Regions from separate parts of the Geothermobacter ehrlichii genome, predicted to be linked through region 3. Evidence: predicted binding sites of a transcription regulator. Region 3 holds the regulator's gene; each other region holds the start of a gene.
The links. The regulator HrcA, encoded in region 3, represses chaperone genes, less so after heat shock. The targets are predictions, from matches to a motif close to TGTTAGCACTCNNNNNNNNNGAGTGCTAACA.
Positions count from the first base shown of each region.

Region 1: rpoH (RNA polymerase sigma factor RpoH) is a predicted target of HrcA. The motif match lies at 944-974, and genes of this name have one in related genera.
Region 2: groES (co-chaperone GroES) is a predicted target of HrcA. The motif match lies at 787-817, and genes of this name have one in related genera.

Region 1 covers NZ_VNIB01000007.1:71,063-73,314, reverse strand. The annotation lists gene EDC39_RS08945 (AAA family ATPase) at 1-79, opposite strand, end outside; gene rpoH (RNA polymerase sigma factor RpoH) at 52-909, opposite strand; gene crcB (fluoride efflux transporter CrcB) at 1,118-1,489, shown strand; gene EDC39_RS08930 (DUF190 domain-containing protein) at 1,518-1,850, shown strand; gene EDC39_RS08925 (tellurite resistance TerB family protein) at 1,858-2,252, shown strand, end outside.
Region 2 covers NZ_VNIB01000013.1:70,278-72,529, reverse strand. The annotation lists gene EDC39_RS12545 (hypothetical protein) at 1-546, shown strand; gene groES (co-chaperone GroES) at 922-1,209, shown strand; gene groL (chaperonin GroEL) at 1,244-2,252, shown strand, end outside.
Region 3 covers NZ_VNIB01000012.1:90,669-92,920, reverse strand. The annotation lists gene grpE (nucleotide exchange factor GrpE) at 1-543, opposite strand, end outside; gene hrcA (heat-inducible transcriptional repressor HrcA) at 556-1,596, opposite strand; gene hemW (radical SAM family heme chaperone HemW) at 1,765-2,252, opposite strand, start outside.

The DNA.
Region 1 (2,252 bases), on a different contig from region 3:
GGGCCGGGCGGAAGGCCTGCCGCAGCTCTGCGATGCGGTCGTCGTCTCGGCTCAGACGGGCATGGGCAGATTCCGGCACTCGAGATACTCCTTCAGTTTCTTCAGGGCGTTCTGTTCGATCTGCCGCACCCGTTCGCGGCTGATGCCGTAGCGGTCGGCCAGCTCCTGCAGGGTCAGGGGCTCGTCCCGCAGCAGGCGATCGGTGATGATCTCCCGCTCCCGCGGCTTGAGCTTTTCCATCGCCTGCCGGATCGTTTGCCGGCGCAGTTCCTCCTCTTCCCTGGCCGCCAGCAGCTCTTCCTGGTCCTGGCGTTCGTCCGCCAGGGTGTCCATCAGCGTATAATCATCCCCTTCAACCAGCTCCACGTCAAGGGAGGCATCGCGCCGGTGCAGCCTGAGCTCCATCTCGTCGACATCCTCGGGCCGGACATCGAGTTCGGCGGCGATCTCCCGGCTGTCGCTTCCTCCGGTCAGGCGCCTGAGCGCTTCCCGGGTCTGGTTGAGCTTGAAGAAGAGTTTCTTCTGCGCCTGGGTGGTGCCGATCTTGACCAGCGACCAGGTGCGGATGATGAAGCTCTGGATGTAGGCACGAATCCACCAGACGGCGTAGCTGATGAGGCGGATGCCCCGGTCGGGATCGAACTTCTTTACCGCCATCATCAGGCCGATGTTCCCTTCCTGGATCAGGTCGAGCAGCTTGCAGCCGTAGTTGCGGTATTCCCAGGCGATCTTGACCACGAAGCGCAGGTTGCTGGTCACCAGCCGTTCTGCGGCGGCGAGATCCCCCTGGTGACGGTAGCGGCGGGCCAGCTCCAGTTCTTCCTGCGGTGAAAGCAGGTCGAACCGGTTGACCTGCTTCATGTAGTAGGCGAAGTTGTCCCCTACCACGGGAAGATTGAGTGTGTTCATCGCTACCCTCCGAAAAAGTCCTTTGTCTTCAGTTGATTAGCACTCTCAACTCGAGAGTGCTAAAACCTTATAGCAAACCTGGACGGCAAGTGCAAGAGGTGGCCACCCATTTCGGGATTCGGCTGCCGTAACAGGTAGTGGATTGGGGGGGGCGGTTGACAGGGGAAGACTCGCCTTCGATAATGCGCGAAACAAAGGAGAGTCCCGGATGCAGCTGCTCTATATCACGGTCTTTGGCGGGCTGGGCTGTCTGTCCCGCTATCTCGTTTCGGGCTGGGTCTATGCCCTGGCCGGCCGGGCCCTTCCCTGGGGGACGCTGGCGGTCAATGTCGTCGGTTCACTGCTGCTCGGCTTTTTGATGGAATCCGGCCTGCGCAGTACCCTGATCCCGGCGGAGATCCGCATGGGGCTGACCACCGGCTTCATGGGCGGGTTCACCACCTTTTCCACTTTCTCCTACGAAACCGTCCGCCTGCTGGAGGAAGGGAGCTGGCTGCAGGCCGGCGCCAACATGGCCCTGAACCTGGCCGTTTGCGTGGCTTCGGCCCTTTTCGGAATCTGGCTGGCCCGGCAGATCTGACGGCGCTGCGGCCGGAAAGGAGTTTGACATGACACGTCTGGAAGGCGAGCAGACCCTGATGCGGATCTTTTTCGGGGAATCGGATCGCTGGGAAAGGAAGCCCCTGTACGAAGCCCTGCTCGATCTCTTTCGCGCCAGGGGAATCGCCGGGGCCACCGTGCTCAAGGGGGCGGCCGGCTACGGCGGCCGCAGCGTCCTGCACACCGACAGGCTGCTGCGCTTTTCCTCCGACCTGCCGGTGGTGGTGGAGGTGGTCGACGCCCAGGAGAAGATCGAGGCTTTGCTGCCCGAACTCGACCGCATGATCGGCAGTGGCATGATCACCCTGGAGAAGGCCCGGGTGATCCGCTATTTCGCCTGAGGTGACCATGATCAGCCGACTTGTGCATCTGCTGACCGGGCAGGACGAAACCTCGAAGGAGCGGCGCCACGATCGTGTGCAGCTGGCGGTGGCGGTGCTGCTGCTGGAGATGGCGCACGCCGACCGCACATTCGCTCCGCTGGAGAAAAAACTGGTCAACGGCCTGCTGCGCGAGCGTTTCGGTCTCGATGCCGGCCAGGCCGACGAGCTGATCGCCGCCGCCGAGAAGAAGCGCGACGAGAGTTTCGATCTGCACCAGTTCACCCGCCTGATCAACGAGCACTTCACCCTCGAGGAGAAGCTCGAGGTGATGGAGGGGCTCTGGCGGCTGGTCTATGCCGACGGCGAACTCGATCGCTACGAGGACGCCCTGGCGCGCCAGCTTGCCGGCCTGCTGCGTCT
Region 2 (2,252 bases), on a different contig from region 3:
ATGACGTTGGTCCGAATGTTTCGCGGCTGCGGCCTGCTCTGTCTCATGCTTCTGCTGGTCGCGGCCTGTTCGTCCCGGCCGGAGGTGCACAAGAAGAGCACCTTCACCGTCGTTCCTTCCGAGGAAACCCTCTACGTGGTCCCTTTCACCACCATCATGGTGCCGCAGGCGGTCAGCGAAGGCATTTTCGACCGCTTTGTTGATGCCCTGATCGAAAAGGGTGTCGACAGAAAATACAACGTCGTCATTCTCAAGCAGGGGCTGAAAGAGATCGCCCCCGACTGGCTGGCGTCACACTATTACATCACCGGGGATCTCTTCGCCTACGTCGAGGAATCGGGGTGCTGCAGCACCACCATCCGCTCGCGCAGCCGGATCAGACTCTTTCAGCCCGGCAGTACAGAGCCCGTACTGATGATGGAATATCCCCGTGAGGTCTTTTTCGACCACGATTACTCGACCATCGAACAGCAGCGCCGGCTGCTTGCCAGGGACATCGCCGATACCCTGGCCGGCTACCTCATCGACGCCCTGTCCAAGGGCTGATTTGCCCCAAATCCACTCCCCATTTCGGGATTCGGCTGCCGCAACAGGCCCATCTGCTGCGTTGCCGGCGTCGCTTCGGTGCTCGACGTGGCTCGTGCCGCGCCTGCGCCCGAATCGGCCGGTCGCCTTGCATCCGGACCCGTTCCGGCATCCTCGGTCCACAAAACAGGTGATGGATTTGGGGCCGTCCGAAAAACCCTTGACAATCAGAATTGCCTGATTATATTTAGCCCTGTCCTTTGTTAGCACTCATCTATGGTGAGTGCTAACAAAGGACTGCCCTTTTTCCGGTCGGCGGGCAAGGGCGATCTGCTTTTTTTCGCTGAACACTGGCGAGATGCCAGTCATAACGCATTGCAGAAAGGAGTTGAGAAGATGAACATCAGACCTCTGCACGACCGTATCATCGTCGAGCGCCTGGAAGAGGAGACCAAGACCGTCGGCGGCATCATCATTCCCGATACCGCCAAGGAGAAGCCCCAGCAGGGCAAGGTCATCGCCGTCGGCAACGGCAAGAAGACCGAGGACGGCAAGGTGCTGCCCCTGGATGTCAAGGTCGGCGACAAGGTTCTCTTCGGCAAGTACGCCGGCACCGAGGTCAAGATCGAAGGCAAGGAATACCTCATGATGCGCGAAGACGACATCATGGGCATCATCGAGTAAGAGCGACCAACCCGATTCGAGGAGGTAACAGAATATGGCTGCCAAAGAGATCAAGTTCGGACAGGAGGCCCGCGCCCAGATCCTCGCCGGGGTCAACAGCCTGGCCAATGCTGTCAAGGTGACTCTCGGTCCCAAGGGCCGCAACGTCGTGATCGAAAAATCCTTCGGCGCCCCGCTGATCACCAAGGACGGCGTCACCGTCGCCAAGGAGATCGAGCTCGAGGGCAAGTTCGAGAACATGGGCGCCCAGCTGGTGAAAGAGGTCGCTTCCAAGACCTCCGATGTCGCCGGTGACGGCACCACCACCGCCACCGTCCTGGCCCAGGCCATCTATCGTGAAGGCGTCAAGCTGGTCACCGCCGGTCACAACCCGATGGAAATCAAGCGCGGCATCGACAAGGCCGTGGAAGCCGCTGTCGCCGATCTGAAGGAACTTTCCAAGCCGGTCAAGGATCACAAGGAGATCGCCCAGGTTGGCACCATCTCCGCCAACTCCGACGAGACCATCGGCAACATCCTCGCCGAGGCGATGGAGAAGGTCGGCAAGGAAGGGGTGATCACCGTCGAGGAAGCCAAGTCGATGGAAACCACCCTGGAGACCGTCGAGGGGATGCAGTTCGATCGCGGCTATCTCTCCCCCTACTTCGTGACCGACGCCGAGCGCATGGAGACCGTGCTCGAGGACGCTCTGATCCTGATCCACGACAAGAAGATCAGCAACATGAAGGACCTGCTGCCGGTGCTCGAGCCGGTCGCCAAGCAGGGCCGTCCGCTGCTGATCATCGCCGAGGACGTCGAGGGCGAGGCCCTGGCCACCCTGGTGGTCAACAAGCTGCGCGGCACCCTCAACATCGCCGCCGTCAAGGCTCCCGGCTTCGGTGACCGCCGCAAGGCCATGCTCGAGGACATCGCCATTCTGACCGGCGGCCGGGTGATCTCCGAAGAAGTCGGCTTCAAGCTGGAGAACGCCACCATCGACATGCTCGGCCGCGCCAAGCGCATCGTCATCGACAAGGACAACACCACCATCATCGACGGTGCCG
Region 3 (2,252 bases):
TCCCTTCTGCAGTTCCTGGGCAACCGTGTTCGGAGGAACTTCCTCCGACACGACCTGTCCCATGGCTTCGTGACAGCTCGGATCGAAGGGCTTGCCGATCGCCTCGACGGGAGTGACGCCGAACTTTTCCAGCGTGCGGGCGAACTGGCTGAGGGTCATCTCCACCCCCTCCAGCAGCGCCGTGGCCTCGGCCTGTTCCTCCCGGGCATGATCGACAGCCCGCTGCAGATTGTCCATTACCGGCAGCAACTCGCGCAGCAGCCCTTCGTTGGCGAACCTGGCCATCTCCTGCTTTTCCCGCTGCATGCGCTTGCGGAAATTCTCCATGTCCGCCTGGCTGCGCAGATAGAGGTCCCAGTTCTTGCGGGCCTCGTCCTTCGCCGCCGTCAACTCGTCCTGCAGGCGCTCCATGTCGGACGGCGCCCTGTCGTCGGCCGCCGCTGCGGCCTGCTGTCCGGCCGGGGGCTCGCCGGCGGCCGGCGCCGCCTGGACCTCCTCGACCGGCGTTTCGGTTTTATCCTGGTTCTTCTTCTTTCTTGCCACGATGGTCAGCTCCTAATCGACATCGCCGTCGAGCACCTGGCTCAACAGGCGGGCGGTGTAGTCAACAATGGGAATGACGGCGGAATAGTTCATCCTGCTGGGGCCGATGACCCCGAGCGCGCCGATCGTTCCCCGCTTGTTCGAGTAGTGCGAGGTTATCAGGCTGCATCCTTCGATACCTTCGATGCCGGTTTCACTGCCGATGAAGATCTGCACCCCCTGCGCCTCCTGGCTGCGATTGAGCAGGTCGATCAGCCGGCCCTTCTGCTCGAAGGCGCGGAAGAGCTCACGCATGGTTTCCACGTTGGCGAATTCGGGCTGCTCGAGAATGTTGCTGGTCCCTTCGATGAAGACCTCGGTGCCCAGATTCTCTTCCAGCGCCTCGCGGGACAGCGCCAGCGTCTTGGCCAGCAGGCTGTCGTAGCGGGCCTTCTCGGCCTCCATTTCGGCGAAGATCTTCCGCTTGACCTGCTGAATCGACAGCCCGGCCAGGGTCTGGTTCAGATAGGCCGAAATCTGTTCCAGCTCCCGCGGCGAGATCGGTTCGCCCGGCTCGATGATCTTGTTCTGCACCAGGCCGCTGTGCGTCACCAGGATCACCAGCACCCGCCCCTGCGACAGCGGCAGAAATTCGATGTGCCTGAAGACCGTGGTCTCCAGGCGCGGCGCCATCACCAGGCCGGTATAGCGGGAGATGGACGAAAGGGTGCGGCTGATATCGCGCAGCACCTCCTCGACCTTGCGTCCGCGCAGCTGGTAACTGCTGCTCAGCTTCTTCTGCTCGCTCGGCGTCAGCTTGCGCACCTGCAGCAGCGAATCGACATAGAAGCGATAGCCTTTTTCCGTCGGAACCCGGCCCGCCGAGGTGTGAGGCGACTTCAGGTAGCCCAGTTCCTCCAGGTCGGCCATCACGTTGCGGATAGTCGCCGGCGACAGGCCGAGCGGATGCCGCCGCGCCACGGTGCGCGAGCCGACCGGCTCGGCGGTGGCGATATGCTCCTCGATGATCGCCTCGAGAATGAATCTGTTGCGTTCCGAAAGTTCCGACGTCATCTTTCACCCGGAAAAAACTGAGCCGGCAGAACCGGCCCGGTCAGGTCGCGACAGCGGAAACTCCGCGGCGCCGTTTAGCACTCTCGGCCCCGGAGTGCTAGCGGCGTACAAAATAACAACGGCCCTACCCTTTGTCAAGGAGAGGGCCGGGCAAATTCCAGCGAAAAATCAGAGAAAATACGCGATCAGATGATCATAGAGCAGCCAGTCGCGCCAGGAGAGAAACCAGCGGTCACCTTCCCGGCGCAATGCATCGCCCGCCCGCGTCCGGGCGACGGCGAAGACCTCGGCGAAATCCTGGCCGAAAATCTCCCGGAAGCCGGCAGCGCTCAGTCCGTCCGCCGTGCGCAGTGCCAGATAGACGGTCTCGGCCATGGCGCCCCGCCGGTCGAACTGCTCCAGGCTCTGCATGGGGTCGCGCCCCCCGTCCAGCCGCCGCCGGTACAGGTCGAGATCGGCGGGTGTCGCCAGCCGCTCGCCCCAGCCGGCGGCGGAAAAGCTGTGCGCCCCCGCACCCAGCCCCAGGCAGGTGCGCCGCCGCCAGTAGGCCAGGTTGTGCCGGCACTCCCGGCCGGGCTGCGCGAAATTGGAGATTTCGTAGTGCCGGTAGCCGGCATCGGCAAGCAGGCCGTGAATCAGCCGGTACATGGCGGCAT